2 regions of the Microbacterium sp. MEC084 genome follow, and region 1 is predicted to be linked to the other one. Evidence: predicted binding sites of a transcription regulator. Region 1 holds the regulator's gene; the other holds the start of a gene.
The links. Region 1 encodes LexA, which represses DNA repair genes until DNA is damaged. Its sites were predicted from a motif close to TCGAACANNTGTTCGA; they were not measured.

Region 1 (7,652 bases):
TCGACCTCGACGAGGCGCGCAAGCTCATCAACGCGCTCGCCGGCCTCGTGACCGCCGCCGCCCCCGAGATCAGCGACATGCACGCGCGCCCCATCCGCGACGGCCTGCGGTCCCTGCAGCTGCGCTTCCGCGAGATCTCGACCATCCCGGACGAGCTGGGCAAGGGCCCCGGCGAGAAGTGGACGGGCCCGGTCGTCTGACCGGCACCCGCCCCGCGGCGGCTACTCAGTGCTCGCGAGCTTGACCGCGAGCGAGTCGACGAGGGTCGCCACGCGGTCGTCGGTCGACCAGCGGCGCGCCAGGCGAGCCAGCACGGCGTCGAGCTCGGTCCGGTCCAGCCCGGACATGAGCGTGAGCCGCACCACGAGCTCGGGCCCCTGCAGCCGCGCGGTCGGGTCTCCCGGCTCCACCTCGAGGTCGAGCACGGCGAGCTCGCCCGCGATGCTCTCCTGCAGGCCGAGGAAGACGTCGGGGTCGGCGAAGCTGGGGGTCCACGGCTCGCCCTGCGCGATCGCCCAGACGGCCGGGCGGCGGACGACGAACTCCGTGTCGGACGTGGGGTCCAGCACCATCAGGTCCGTGTGCTCTGCCGACGCGGCCAGCGCCGCGCGCACCGCCTCGACGGGGATCGGACGGGCCTTCGCGTCCCAGCGACCCAGCGCCTCGACGGAGCTGAACACCGGCAGCACGCTGCGGCCGTCCGGCGCGGCGACCGTGACGATCGAGAGCTCCTGCGTCTTGTCCACCACAAGCCCGTGCGCGCCGACGCCCTCGTCGCCCTTCTCTGCCACCAGCGGAATCAGCACGCGCGCGCGACGCAGCGCGTCGACGACCGCGACCTGATCCCCGTCACCCGCGCGGAAGGCGGTCAGCGCCGCGAGCAGCGCGGGGTCGGCGGAGCCGTCGTCGGACGCGTGGGGGTTCGCCTCGAAGTGACGTCCCTCCCACGGGACGCCGGCGGAGTCTGCGCGGTCAGTCGGCCGCGACATCCAGCGCCTCGGCGAGCGTGAACGCGCCCGCGTAGAGGGCCTTGCCCACGATCGCGCCCTCGACGCCGTTCGGCACCAGGCGACGCAGCGCCGCGATGTCGTCGAGGCTCGAGACGCCGCCAGACGCCACGATGGGCTTCGGGGTGCGCGCCGTGATCTCGCGCAGGAGGTCGAGGTTCGGCCCGCGCAGCGTGCCGTCCTTCGTGACGTCGGTCACGACGTAGCGGCTGCAGCCGGCCTCCTCGAGGCGCTCCAGCACGTCCCAGAGGTCGCCGCCCTCCTGCGTCCAGCCGCGCGCCGCGAGCGTCGTGCCGCGCACGTCCAGGCCGACGGCGATCGCGTCGCCGTAGCGGCCGATGACCGACGCGGTCCACTCGGGGTTCTCGAGCGCCGCGGTGCCGAGGTTGATGCGCTGCGCGCCGCTCTCGAGGGCCGCCTCGAGCGAGGCGTCGTCGCGGATGCCGCCCGACAGCTCGACGTTCACGCCGCGCAGGTGCTTGATCACCTTGCGCAGGACGCCCGCGTTGCTGCCGCGGCCGAACGCCGCGTCCAGGTCGACCAGGTGGATCCACTCGGCACCCTGCTTGGCCCAGTTCTCGGCCGCCTCGATGGGGTCGCCGTAGTCGGTCTCGGTGCCGGCGGCGCCCTGGGTCAGGCGGACGGCCTTGCCGTCGGCGACGTCGACAGCGGGCAGCAGGATCAGTCCGGGGGTGGACGCGAAGTCGTTCATAGCTCCCAATGTGCTTCGGATCCGCGAGCGCCGGGAATCTCCCGTCGCGGGCACGATCTCAGAGGTTAGCCCCGCGGAGGCCGTCGATCCAATTCCGCAGCAGGCGGATGCCCGCCTCCCCCGACTTCTCGGGGTGGAACTGGGTGGCCGAGAGGGGCCCGTTCTCGACGGCCGCGAGGAAGCGGCCGCCGTGCTCCGCCCAGGTCAGGACCGGCTGCGGGAAGGGCGGCTGGACGTCGAGCGTCCACTCCTGCGCGGCGAACGAGTGCACGAAGTAGAAGCGCTCGTCCTCGAGCCCGCGGAACAGGCGCGAGCCCTCCCCCGCCTCCACCGTGTTCCAGCCCATGTGCGGCACGACGGGCGCCTTGAGCTCCTCGACCACGCCGGGCCACTCGCCGAGGCCCTCCGTGTCGACGCCCCGCTCGATGCCGTGCTCGAACAGCACCTGCATGCCGACGCAGATGCCCAGCACGGGCCGTCCGCCCGCCAGGCGGCGCTCGATGAGCTCGGGACCCCGCACGGACCGCAGCTGCTCCATGACGGCCCGGAAGGCGCCGACGCCGGGGACGAGCAGGCCGTCCGCGTCGAGGATCAGGCCGCGGTCGCGCGTGAGCCGCACGTCCGCTCCCGCCGACTGCAGGGCCTTGACGGCGGAGTGGATGTTCCCGGAGCCGTAGTCCAGGACCGCGACGACGGGCTTGTCGCCCTCGCGCACGGCGTCGTCGGGGGTGTTCGCCTCGCTCACAGGGCTCCCTTGGTCGACGGGATGCCCTCGACCAGCGGATCGAGCGCCTTCGCCTGGCGGAACGCGCGCGCGAGCGCCTTGTACTCGGCCTCGGCGATGTGGTGCGGATCGCGGCCCGAGATGACGCGCACGTGCATCGTGAGGCCCGCGTTGAATGCGAGCGCCTCGAACGTGTGGCGCACGAGCGACCCGGTGAAGTGACCGCCGATCAGGTGGAGCTCGAAGCCGGCGGGCTCGCCCTCGTGCACGAGGAACGGCCGGCCGGAGATGTCGACGACGGCCTGCGCGAGCGCCTCGTCCAACGGCACGAGGGCGTCGCCGTAGCGCGAGATGCCCGACTTGTCGCCGAGGGCCTCGCGGATCGCCTGGCCCAGCACGATCGAGATGTCCTCGACCGAGTGGTGGGCGTCGATGTGGGTGTCGCCCGTCGCGGTCACCGTGAGATCGGTCAGCGAGTGCTTCGCGAACGCCGTCAGCATGTGGTCGAAGAACGGCACGCCGGTCGAGATGGTGCTGCGGCCGGTGCCGTCGAGGTTCAGCTCCAGCTCGACGCTCGACTCGCTGGTGGAGCGGGTGCGGCGTGCGATTCGGGCAGTCGTCATGCCCGCGAGTCTAGTCGGGGCGCGGTCGCCGCCGGACCGCGCGGCGACCGCGCACGGCCTCCGCTCAGCGACGGCCCAGCTCGGCCAGGGCCTCCAGGAACGCCGTGGTCTCCTCCTCGGTGCCGGCCGTGACCCGCAGGTGGCCGGGGATGCCGATGTCGCGGATGAGCACGCCTCGGTCGTACAGCGCCTGCCACGTCGCGGCGGGGTCGGAGACGCCGCCGAACAGCACGAAGTTCGTCCACGACTCGTACGCGCGGTAGCCGAGCGCCTCGAGCGTCGCCGACATCCGGTCCCGCTGCACGACGATCTCGTCGACCATCCGCAGCATGGTGTCGGAGTGCCGCAGAGCCGCGGTCGCGGCCGCCTGCGTCAGCGCGCTGAGGTGGTACGGGAGACGGACCAGGCGCAGCGCGTCGATCAGCACCGGATCGGCCGCGAGATAGCCCACGCGGGCGCCGGCGAAGGCGAACGCCTTGCTCATGGTGCGCGAGACCGCGAGGCGGGGGCGCCCGCCCAGCAGCGTCAGCGCCGAGGGCGACTCGTGCGGCGCGAACTCCTGGTACGCCTCGTCCACCACCACGATGCCGTCTGTCGCGTCGTACACGGCCTCGACCACGTCGAGCGACAGCGGCGTGCCGGTGGGGTTGTTGGGGGCGCACAGGAACACGACATCGGGCCGCGCCTCCGCCACCTGGCGGGCCGCGTCCTCCGGGTCGATCGTGTAGTCGTGGCCGCGCGTGCCGCCGATCCACTCGGACCCGACGCCCCGTGTGAGGAGCCGGTACATGGAGTAGGTGGGCTCGAAGCCGAACGCCGAGCGCCCGGGACCCGCGAACGCCTGCAGCACGTGCTGCAGCACCTCGTTCGAGCCGTTGCCGGCCCAGATCCGGCTCTCGTCGAGGCCGTGGCCGAGGTACTGCGCGAAGCCCTGCCGGAGCTCGGTGAACTCGCGATCCGGGTAGCGGTTGACGTTGCGCAGAGCCTGGGCCACCGCGTCGGCGATGTCGTCCGCGACCTCGGCCGGCACGGGATGCGTGTTCTCGTTGACGTTGAGTGCCACGGGGAGAGGCGCCTGAGGTGCCCCGTAGGGCTTCTGCCCGCGCAGGTCGTCGCGGATCGGCAGTTCGTCGAGAGTGACCGTCACCCTCTCAATGCTAGGGCCGCTCGGACGGGTGGCCTCTCGTCCGTCAGCGGGCCGAGGAGTACTCCGCCGGGATCGCGAGCCGCTCTCCGGCGGCGACCGACGAGCTCTGCATCTGGTTCAGCGCGACGATCGCGTCCACCACGTCGCGCGGGTCCGCGGCCGGAGCGATCTCCTCCGCGATCGACCAGAGCGAGTCGCCCGCCATGACCGTCACGGTGTCGAACGTGCCGGCGGGTGCGCCGTCCTCGCGCGACGCGAGGGCGCCTCCGCCGCTGATGACGGCGAGGGCCAGGCCCGCGGCGACCGGAGCCGCGGCGAGGGCGGCCAGCACGCGACGACCGCGGCGCGTGAGCCGCAGCCGCGTCGCCGGCGTCACGCGGACGGCGCGCTCGGTGCGGAGGGCACGGGCGGGGCGGACCGGGGCCTGGTAGGCGGTGATGCTCACGGTGGTCATCTGCGGCTCCTTCAGCTTCCTCGAGAGGATCGGAGAGGCTTCGCATCCGGCACTCGGCCGGGAGGGCCGGATGCGAAGCTCTGTTCCGAATCTATCTTCGAAGCTTCGAATCTGTCAACGTCTTCTTCGAAAACCGGTCCGAGATGTCACGCGACACGCTCGAACAGATCTTCCGGATCCGCGTGGTTCTCGGATACCGTTTCGATGAAGCACACTCCACCACGGGCCACCGACATCGGATGTCGGAGCGAAGGAGCACGGGACATGAGCGCCGTCGACACCAGCACGTCGGACCTCGACGCCGGACAGTCGGCCGCGGCCGACGAGAAGCCCCGCACGCGGCGCCGCAAGAGCCTCAGCGACAAGCAGCTGGCCATCCTCGAGGTCATCCAGCGCTCGATCCAGACCAAGGGCTACCCGCCCACGATGCGCGAGATCGGCGACGCGGTCGGCCTCAAGTCGCTCTCGAGCGTCACGCATCAGCTGGGGCAGCTCGAGCTGAGCGGCTACCTGCGCCGCGACCCCGGCAAGACGCGTGCGATGGAGGTGCTGATCGACCTCCCCGGCCAGTCGGCGGAGAACCTCGACGCGGGCATGCCCACGGTCGGCGACGCCGCCATGGTGCCGCTCGTCGGCCGCATCGCGGCGGGCGTGCCGATCACGGCCGATCAGCAGGTCGAGGAGATCTTCCCGCTCCCCCGCCAGCTGGTCGGCAAGGGCGAGCTGTTCATGCTGAAGGTCTCGGGCGAGTCCATGATCGACGCCGCGATCTGCGACGGCGACTGGGTGGTCGTGCGCGTGCAGAACACGGCGGAGAACGGCGACATCGTCGCGGCCATGCTCGACGGCGAGGCCACGGTCAAGGTCTTCCGGCAGCGCGACGGCCACACGTGGCTCCTGCCGCGCAACTCCGCGTTCGAGCCGATCCTCGGCGACGAGGCGGTCGTGCTGGGCAAGGTCGTCGCGGTGATGCGCGCGGTCTGACCTCCGCGGCTCCCCGATAGCGTGGGGGCATGGCACAGACGCTCCCATACGGATCCTGGCCCTCGCCGATCGCGGCAGCCGACATCGCCGGAGGCTCGCCTCGCCTGGACGGCGCGCGCTTCGTGGGCGACGAGATCTGGTGGAGCGAGAGCGTGCCGTCGGAGCGAGGGCGCACCGCGGTCTTCCGGCTCACGGACGACGAGCCCGAGGCGCTGCTGCCGGCGCCCTGGAACGCGCGCTCGCGCGTGCACGAGTACGGCGGCGGTGCGTGGACCGTCACGCCGGCCTCCGAGCTGCTTTTCGTGGAGGGCTCGGATCAGCGCGTGCACCGGTTGACCGTGGGCGGCGCGCCCGAGCCCCTCACGCCGGCGGGCCTGGGGATGAGCTTCGGCGACCTCACGTTCGCCGCCGGTCCCGACGGCGGGGGCCGGCTGTGGGCCGTGCGCGAGACACACGCCGGCGACCGCTCCCCCGTGCGCGATATCGTCGTGATCCCGCTCGACGGCTCCGCGGCCGACGATCCCGAGGCGATCCTCAGCGTGGTGGCCGGTTCGGACTTCCTCGCGTACCCGGCGCCGCGCGGCGACCGACTCGCCTGGATCGCGTGGGACCACCCGGACATGCCGTGGGACGCCTCCGAGCTGCGCGTGGGCCGGATCGGCCCCGACGGGCGCGTGGCGGAGCACGTGGTGGTCGCGGGGGGCCGCACGGAGGACGGCGGGATCTCGGCGCTGCAGCCCGAGTGGACCGGCGACGACGAGCTCATGTTCACCGCCGACCCCGAGGGCCGCTGGAACCTCCACTGGGTGCGGTTCGACGGCCTCGGCGCGACCGGCCCGGAGCCGATCTACCCCGCCGACGCCGACACGGGCGGACCGCTGTGGAACCTCGCGACCCGCTGGTTCGCGGCGCTCGACGACGGCCGGATCGTCGCGGTGCGCACGCACGGCGCCGACGAGCTCATCGTGATCGATCCGACGTGCGGCGCGGTGGACGGCCTGGAGACCTCGCTCACCGGCGGGGTGCTCGTGCGGGACGCACAGGGCTCCCGCGTCCTGCTCACGGGCGCCGGCATCCGCGTCCCCGGAGGCCTCTGGCTCCTGGACGTCGACGCGCGCACGCTCACCGCGCTGCGGGGCGGGGTCTCGGCGCTCGCCCCTGAATGGATGCCGACCTCCCGCGCCGTGACCTTCGAGGGTCCGGACGGCGACGTCCACGCGTTCGCGTACCCTCCGACCAACCCGGATGCGACCGCTCCCGAGGGCGAGCTGCCTCCGTACCTCGTGCTCGTGCACGGCGGGCCGACCGCGCACGCGTCGGGCGAGCTCTCGCTCGCGGTCGCGTACTTCACGAGCCGCGGCATCGGCGTGCTCGACGTGAACTACGGCGGATCGACCGGCTACGGCCGCGCGTACCGCGAGCGGCTGCGCGGCCGCTGGGGCATCGTCGACGTCGCCGACACGGCCGCCGCCGCGCGGGGGCTCGCGGCGGCGGGTCTGGCGGATCCCGCCCGGATCGCGATCAAGGGCGGCTCGGCCGGCGGCTGGACCGTGCTGTGCGCGGTCGCCGACACGGACGTGTTCGCCGCCGGCATCAGCCGCTACGGCGTCGCGGACCTGCGGCGGCTGGCCGACGACACGCACGACTTCGAGGCGCGGTACCTCGACGGCCTCGTCGGCCCGCTCCCCCAGGCCGAGCCGCTGTACGTCAGCCGCTCGCCCCTGTCGCGGCCCGAGACGCTGCGGACGCCGCTGCTCATCCTGCAGGGCGCCGACGACCCGGTGGTGCCGCCGTCGCAGTCCGAGGCGCTGCGCGACGCGCTGGCGGCCAACGGCGTGCCGCACAAGTACCTGCTGTTCGAGGGCGAGTCGCATGGCTTCCGGCAGGCGGAGACGCTCGTGCGCGCGTTCGAGGCCGAGCTGGCCTTCCTGGGCGCGATCCTCGGGTTCGAGACCCCCGGGGTGCCGCCGATCGACCTGGACTGACTCCGGGTCAGCCCAG
Region 2 (7,652 bases), on a different contig from region 1:
GTACTCGTTCCTCGGAGTGCTGTTCGTACTGCGCGGGGCCCTGCAGGGGCTGGGGCAGGCGATGGTGCCCACCGTGACCGGCGTGATCGAGCTCGTGGCGCGCATGTTCGCCGCGATCGCTCTCGGCGGGGTGCTCGGGTTCTTCGGCGTCGCGGCGAGCAACCCGCTGGCGTGGCTCGCGGCGCTGTTCATCCTCGTGCCGGCCTACGTGCGCGCGCACCGCCGCCTGGCGGCCATGCCGATCACCGCCGAGGTGACCACGGCCACGACGCCGATCGCCGTGATCGGCCCCACGGACGGGTCCATGGTCGTCGACGCCGTGCTCACCGCGCCGGTTCCGGTGGTCGTGCCGCGGCGGATGCCGTTCGCGCGGTCCGGGCGCTGAGCGGCTGATCTCGGGCTGACCGTCGGGTCAGACGGGCGTCTCCACCTCGCCGTCGCCCCGCTCTGCCGCGCGACGGCGCCGCGTCCGGTCCAGCACGGCCATCGCGGGAGTCGCCGCGACCCCGTGGATCAGGACCGATCCCAGGATGACGAGCGACACGACGGCCCACAGGCGCTCGGCTCCCGGGAACTCGCCGTTCTGCAGCGCATAGGCGATGTAGAACAGCGACCCCACGCCGCGCACGCCGAAGACGGCGATCACGCCGCGTTCGCGCGGACCGGTCTTGCCGGGGGTGAGGCCGAGCCACCCCGTGACGGGCCGGATCACCAGGAGGAGGACGGCGGCGAAGAGGACGTCGGGGACGGTGATCGACTCGAGCAGTCCGCGCGCCACGGCTCCGCTCAGCAGGATGAGCACGACGACCGTGAGCAGACGCTCGATCTGCTCCACGAACGTGTGGAGCACCGAGTGGAGACCGTGCGCGTGCTCGCCGGCCCGGATCGTGCAGGCGCATACGAACACGGCGATGAAGCCGTAGCCCTCCGCCACCTCGGCGACGCCATAGGCGAGGAACGTCGCGCCGAGCGCGATGAAGCCGTCGGCGCGATCCGCGAAGCCGAGGCGCTCGGAGATCGACGAGAAGAACATCCGCCGCAGCGCCCATCCGACCGCGAGGCCTGCCACGAGGCCGATGCCGATCCGCCAGACCACATCGATCAGCAGCCACTCGCCGAGCCAGCCCGAGGGCGCGAGGCCGGCCATGCTGACCGCGATCGCGGCGTAGGTGAAGGGGAACGCCAGCCCGTCGTTGAGGCCCGCCTCGGACGTGACGGCGAAGCGCGCCTCGTCGTCGTCGCTGCCCTCCTCGGTGAGGGGCTCGCTGACCTGCACCTCGCTCGCCAGCACCGGATCGGTCGGTGCGAGCGCCGCGGCCAGCAGCAGGGCGGCGGCCGCGCCCAGCCCGAGGCCCCACCAGCCGACGATGGCCACAGCGACGATCGAGAGGGGCACGTGATTCCCAGCAGCCGCCACGTGGTCGACCACGTGCGCCACGCGAATCTCCTGTTGATCGCCAGCCCGGCGCCCATCAGTGACACGATCACGCAGACCTCGGTGATGTGCAGCGCGAGCTCGGGGTGTGCGATCGGATCGGGGTCCGGAAGGCCGGGGAAGAGCGCGAAGGCGCCCATGCCGGCCGCGACGAACACCATGGGCATGGATACGGGCACCCTGCCCAGCAGGCGCGGCAGGAGCGCCGCCACCAAGGTCGCGATGCTCGCCGCGAGGTACAGCAGGCCCACCGGATCCAACGCCATCCCGCCATCCTCGTCGCGGTGGCGTGCAGGCGCGAGCACTGGCGACGTCGCCTGCGTGTGTGCTAGCCGGGTCGGGTTCGGACGGCTCGCATCCGCTCGAACGCTCCGGCGCGACCGACACAGCGCTGACAGATGTGAACGCATCGCGCTGACAGGCGTCACGCGCTCGGTGGTGACCAATCTCTCGGCCCCTGCGCGGGCTTGATCGGTTCGACCCAGCCCGCTTTCGAGAGACGAATGGCTGATCTCGGTTCGGACGGCCAGACGCCGCCGCGGTGCATATTCACACCAGACCGGGCGGCGGCGTGCGAATAATCGGATCGGGCCCGACGCTCATTCTGGCGCTCGGTCAGCCGCAGCACGATTTCCGCGTGATAGGCCAACCGTGCGTCGGGGCGGAGCCAGAGGAACGACTTCGCCCATTGCCGGTCCCAATCGGCCGCGCAGAGGCAGGCGAGCACGAGGGGCCCGAAGATCAGGGACAGTCGCACCTGCTGTTCAGCCTCGGGAGGAAATGCGCCCGCGATCGCATTGATGGTCAGGCTCAGCGCGTCCAAGGCGTTGCGAATAAATTCGACCATTTCCGCCATTTCCTCGATCGCGCAAGCCGTCCCGCACATTGTGGCACGAAGGTCGAAGCAGTTGGGAAGACAGTATGTGAGCCGCCCCCCCGAATTCACGTGGGTCCGAAAGGATTCGTACGTCGGCGTCGGCCTCGCCGGAATCGCATAGGCGCATCATGGTGTCGACGGTCACTGGGAGCATCGACGCCGGCTGCGCCGCCTCGCTCGTCCTGAGGGTCGACACGGCGACCGCGCCCGGCGCTGACGTCCTCTGGCAGCGGACCGGACGTCGGCGGTCCTCGTCTCAGTCGCTCATTGCCGTTCCCCACAGGCTGCGCGACATTCGAACGAATGTCCGAGGGTGGTGGGATGATGGGGGCATGCCACGGTTCACGGATGCGGATGCCTCGGGGTGGGAGTTCACGCCCGGTGAGTTGGCGCGGACGCGGGCGATCGTGGAGCGGTTGAAGGCGATCCGGGGGGAGCGGGCGGGGCTGGATGCCGAGGAGGCGGCGCTGCAGGCGGAGGCGATGGGCATCGCGATCGACCAGATGGGGCGGATGCCGGATGCGAGCGTGTACGAGTTCCCGGTCCGGTCCATGGCCGCCGAGCTCGCGCTGGCGACGAAGGAGTCGCCGCGGGCGATGCAGGGCCGGATGGACCGCGCGCACACGCTGGTGACCCGGTTCCCGGCGACGCACGCGGCGCTCGGGGAGGGACGGATCACCTCCCGGCACGCGCAGGTCATCGCAGAGGCCGGTGCGGACCTCGATGAGGATGCGGTGCGGGCGGCGTTCGAGTCGGAGATCCTCCCGCTGGCGGAGAAGGCGACCCCGTATCGCACCAAGGCGCTGGCTGCGCGGGTGGCGGAGAGGCATCAGCCGGTGTCGGCGACGGTGCGGCATGAGGAGGCGCGGGAGCGGCGGGGCGTGTGGGTGGAGGACCAGCCGGACGGGCAGGCGGTGCTGTGCATCAGCGGCCCCGCGTACGTGATCCACGCGGCCCATGATCGGCTGACCGCGCAGGCCCGGGTGGTGAAGCGCGCCCGTGGCGGGTCGGAGGATCCGGCGGTCGCGGCGGACGAGCGGGGCCTGAGGCGGCTGCGGGCGGATCTCGCACTGGACCTGCTGCTGTCGGGCATGCCGTCCGGTCACCCGGTCGAGGCGCACATCGCCGCGAGCATCGAGGTCACGATCCCGGTCACCACCCTCGCCGGTCTCGACGACGAGGCGGCGCTGCTGGCGGGGTATGGGCCGATCGATGCGGACACCGCCCGCCGCCTCGCGGCGGGTGCGGTGGGGTGGGAGCGGCTGTTCCTACACCCCGACACCGGGGCCCTCCTCACGGTCGATCACCGCACCCCGACGGCGGCGCAGCGGCGGTACCTGCTGGCGCGGGATGGGACGTGCCGGGTCCCGGGGTGCGCCACCAAGGCGAAGAACTGCGACATCGACCACACGATCCCGTGGTCCAAGGACGGCCCCACCAGCGTGGACAACACGGCCCACCTGTGCGAGCCGCATCACATGATGAAGCACTACTCGCCCTGGGACGTCGACCAGGTCGGGAGGGGGATCCTGCGGTACCGGTCCCCGGCCGGGTACGAGTACTACGACACCCCTTACCGCATCGAGTACGTCGGTGGCGGCGCACCACCCTTCTGACGTGCGGGGCGGCTGAGTGCCGAGCGTCAGCACCCAGTGCCGGCGGGCGCTCGGGCGCCTGACCGCCACCCGTCGCCGTCACGTCCACGGGTGGTCCCACCGTCCGTCCGCCTGCGCCGCCGCGACCTCGGCGAGCCCGCCGGGGCGCATCCGGCCGTCGGCGATCAGCCGCTCGACCTTCGAGATGTTGAGGCGGGACCCACTTCGACGCCGGGCGCCGCCGCGCGTATCGCTGCAGGTAGGTCTCCTCGTCGCCGCCGCGGCGGACGGCGGAGACCCATCCGAAGCAGAGCCCCACGTCCACCAGCTCGTCCGAGCTGAGCGAGGCGGGCACGACGCCCTTCCGCGTCAGCCGGAGCCACACGACCCGGGTCTCGGGCCCGGCCTGCTCCAAGAACGCCTCCACGTCGGCCACCGACGGGCGGTCGAGAACGGGTTCGCCGTCGATCTCCGTCATGGCGGCACGCTACTGCGCACATCGGACATCGCCGGGAGCGCGGCGGGCAGGATGGACGCATGAGCCTCCCCGAGCCGCTGTCGCGCAGCAAGCCGGTGTTCGCCGCCCCGATGGCGGGCGGCCCGAGCACGCCGGCGCTGGTGATCGCGGCGGCGCGCGCCGGCCACTTCGCGCAGCTCGCCGCCGGATACAAGGCCGTCGACGCGCTGCGCACGGACATCGGGGCGGTGCGCGAGGCGGGAGTCGACCTGTTCGGCGTGAACCTCTTCGTGCCGAACATCCATCGCATCGACGACGCGGCGTACGCCCGCTACTGGGAGCGCATCGCGCCGAGCGGGACGTCGATGCCCGCGAAGACCGAGGACGACGACGCCTGGGGCGCGAAGGTCGAGCTGCTGCTGGCCGACCCCGTGCCCGCCGTCAGCTTCACATTCGGCCTTCCCGAGCGCACGGTGATCGACGCCTTCCGCGACGCCGGCACGCTGGTCCTGCAGACCGTCACGTCGGCCGCCGAGGCGCGGAGCGCGATCGACGCCCGCATCGATGTGCTCGTCGTCCAGGGATACGGGGCCGGCGGCCACTCCGGCGTGTGGGAGGCCGGGGTGCTCCCGGCAGCGGTCCCGCTTGTCGACCTCGTGCGGGGCACCCGGGAGGCCGTGGCCGCTCCCATCGTCGCGACAGGAGCGGTGTCGCGCCGCGATCAGGTCGCCGAACTGCTCGATGGGGGCGCTGACGCCGTGGCGGTGGGCACGGCGCTGCTCCGGGCGCGCGAGAGCGGCACGTCGAGCGTGCACCGGTCCGCCCTCGCGGATCCCGCGTTCGCGCGCACCGAGCTCACCCGCGCGTTCACGGGGCGGCCCGCGCGGGCGCTCGTGAACCGATTCGCCGAGGCCCACTCGGCGCACGCGCCCTCGGGCTATCCTGCGATCCACCACCTGACCCGGGCGATGCGGGCGGACGCCGCGGCGCGCGGCGACAGCGGAGGGGTGCACCTGTGGGCGGGGGAGGGCTGGCGGGACGCCAGGGAAGCGCCTGCGGCGGAGATCCTCCGTGACCTGACGCCGTGAGCGGTGGCGCGATCGGCCGGCCGACGGGGCCGTCGATCGCGCCGCGCGCAGGGCCTACAGGGTCGCGGCGTCGATCACGAAGCGGTAGCGGACGTCGCTCGAGAGCACGCGCTCATACGCGTCGTTGATCTGCGTCGCCTCGATGAGCTCGATCTCGGGCGCGATCCCGTGCTCCGCGCAGAAGTCGAGCATCTGCTGCGTCTCGGCGATCGACCCGATCGTCGAGCCGGAGAACGAGCGGCGGTTCGCGAACAGCGTGAAGAGGGTGACGGGCAGCGGCTCCGGCGGGGCGCCCACGTTCACCATGGTGCCGTCGAGCGCGAGCAGCGACAGGTAGCGGTCGACGTCGAGGGGCGCGCTGACCGTGTTCACGATGAGGTCGAACCGGTTGGCGAGCCGCTCGAAGGTCTCGGGGTCCTCGGTCGCGAAGCACTCGGATGCGCCGAACGCGATCGCGTCGTCCTGCTTGGCGAGCGACCGGGACAGCACCGCGACTTCGGCGCCCATCGCCGCGGCGATCTTGACGGCCATGTGGCCGAGGCCGCCCAAGCCGACCACCGCGACGCGCTTGCCCGGTCCCGCGTTCCAGTGCGCGAGCGGCGAGTACGTGGTGATCCCCGCGCAGAGCAGGGGAGCGGCGGCCTCGTACGGGATCGCCTCCGGCACCTTCAGCACGAAGTCGGCGTCGACGACGATGTGCGTCGCGTAGCCGCCCTGCGTGATCGTGCCGTCGACGTCCATCCCCGCGTAGGTCTGGATGTTGCCCTTGAGGCAGTAGTTCTCCATGCCGGCCCGGCAGTTCTCGCACTCGCGGCACGAGTTGACCATGCAGCCGACGCCGACCCGGTCGCCGACTGCGTGCCGCGTGACCTCCGGGCCGACCTCGACGACCTCGCCCACGATCTCGTGCCCGACGACCTGCGGGTAGGCGATCGGCCCCCACTCGCCGCGGACCGTGTGGATGTCGCTGTGGCAGATTCCGGCGTAGCGGATGGCGATCAGCACGTCGTTCGCGCCGACGTCGCGCCGCTCGATCGTGATCGGCACGAGCGGCTCGGTGGCGGACGGGGCGGCATAGGCGTTCACGGTGAGCATGTGGTCCACGTTAGGCCGCTCATCGGGCCACGGGCTCCGATCGCGTCGGCATCGGCCCCGTGCCCCGGCATCAGCGGGGTTCGATCGCGAGGATCCGGTCGTCGCCCTCGGTCGGCGTGCCGCGGCCGTCCGTGTTGTTCGTCAGGATCCAGAGCTCGCCGGACGGCGCGACCGCGACGTCGCGCAGGCGGCCGTACTCGCCCGCGAAGAGCTCGGAGGAGGTCGACGGGTCGGCGACCGGCACCGTCCGCAGCACCGCGCCGCGGAGGTTCGCGATGTAGACCGTGCCGCCGGCGATCGCGATGCCGCTCGGGCTGGCCTCGGACGGGGCCCACTGCTGCACGGGGTCGACGAAGCGCTCGTCGCCGCCGATGCCCTCGACCTCGGGCCAGCCGTAGTTCGCGCCCGCCTCGATGACGTTGAGCTCGTCCCACGTGTCCTGGCCGAACTCCGACGCGAACATCGTCCCGTCGTCGGCCCACGCGATGCCCTGCGGGTTGCGGTGCCCGAAGCTGTAGACGAGGGAGCCGCCGAAGGGATTGTCGTCCGGGACGTCGCCGTCGGGCGTCATGCGGAGGATCTTGCCCGCGAGGCTCTCGAGATCCTGCGCGGCCGCGCGGTCGCCCGCGTCTCCGACCGTGGCGTAGAGCATGCCGTCGGGCCCGAACGCGATCCGGCCGCCCGAGTGGACGCTCGCGGAGGGCAGCCGGTCGACGATCGTCTCGCCCCCGCCGAGGCGCAGCGATCCCGGGTCGCCGTCGATCGCGTACCGCTGGATCCGGTTCCCGTCGGCGGCGGTGGAGTACACGTAGAGGCGGTCGCGGTCGTCGACCGCGACCCCCAGCAGCCCGGACTCGCCGAACGCGGTGACGTCATCGATCGTGCCCACGACCCGTGCGCCGGCGCCCGTCAGCTCCAGGATCTCGCCGGTGTCGCGGGCGCTGATGAGCGCCGTGTCTCCGAGGAACGCGATCGACCACGGGGCGTCGAGACCCTCGGCGATCACCCGCGGCGAGGCGGGCTCCGCCGGCGTCGTCGAGCCGCGAGGGACGGATGCGGTCGCCGACGGCGCCGGCGTCTTGGCTGCGTCGGGGCCGCACCCGGC

Region 2: B5M43_RS08030 (HNH endonuclease signature motif containing protein) is a predicted target of LexA. The motif match lies at 2,608-2,623, and genes of this name have one in related genera.

What each region holds. Positions count from the first base shown of each region.
Region 1 is NZ_MYFP02000003.1:268,206-275,857, reverse strand. It holds gene B5M43_RS05515 (DUF1844 domain-containing protein) at 1-200, shown strand, start outside; gene B5M43_RS05510 (SseB family protein) at 222-989, opposite strand; gene priA (bifunctional 1-(5-phosphoribosyl)-5-((5-phosphoribosylamino)methylideneamino)imidazole-4-carboxamide isomerase/phosphoribosylanthranilate isomerase PriA) at 973-1,719, opposite strand; gene hisH (imidazole glycerol phosphate synthase subunit HisH) at 1,778-2,464, opposite strand; gene hisB (imidazoleglycerol-phosphate dehydratase HisB) at 2,461-3,066, opposite strand; gene B5M43_RS05490 (histidinol-phosphate transaminase) at 3,131-4,222, opposite strand; gene B5M43_RS05485 (LysM peptidoglycan-binding domain-containing protein) at 4,257-4,667, opposite strand; gene lexA (transcriptional repressor LexA) at 4,932-5,651, shown strand; gene B5M43_RS05475 (prolyl oligopeptidase family serine peptidase) at 5,681-7,636, shown strand; gene B5M43_RS05470 (GNAT family N-acetyltransferase) at 7,644-7,652, opposite strand, start outside.
Region 2 is NZ_MYFP02000006.1:84,121-91,772, forward strand. It holds gene B5M43_RS08015 (MATE family efflux transporter) at 1-385, shown strand, start outside; gene B5M43_RS08020 (cation:proton antiporter) at 413-1,438, opposite strand; gene B5M43_RS08025 (hypothetical protein) at 1,860-2,291, opposite strand; gene B5M43_RS08030 (HNH endonuclease signature motif containing protein) at 2,645-3,928, shown strand; gene B5M43_RS08035 (nitronate monooxygenase) at 4,445-5,452, shown strand; gene B5M43_RS08040 (NAD(P)-dependent alcohol dehydrogenase) at 5,507-6,547, opposite strand; gene B5M43_RS08045 (sorbosone dehydrogenase family protein) at 6,618-7,652, opposite strand, start outside.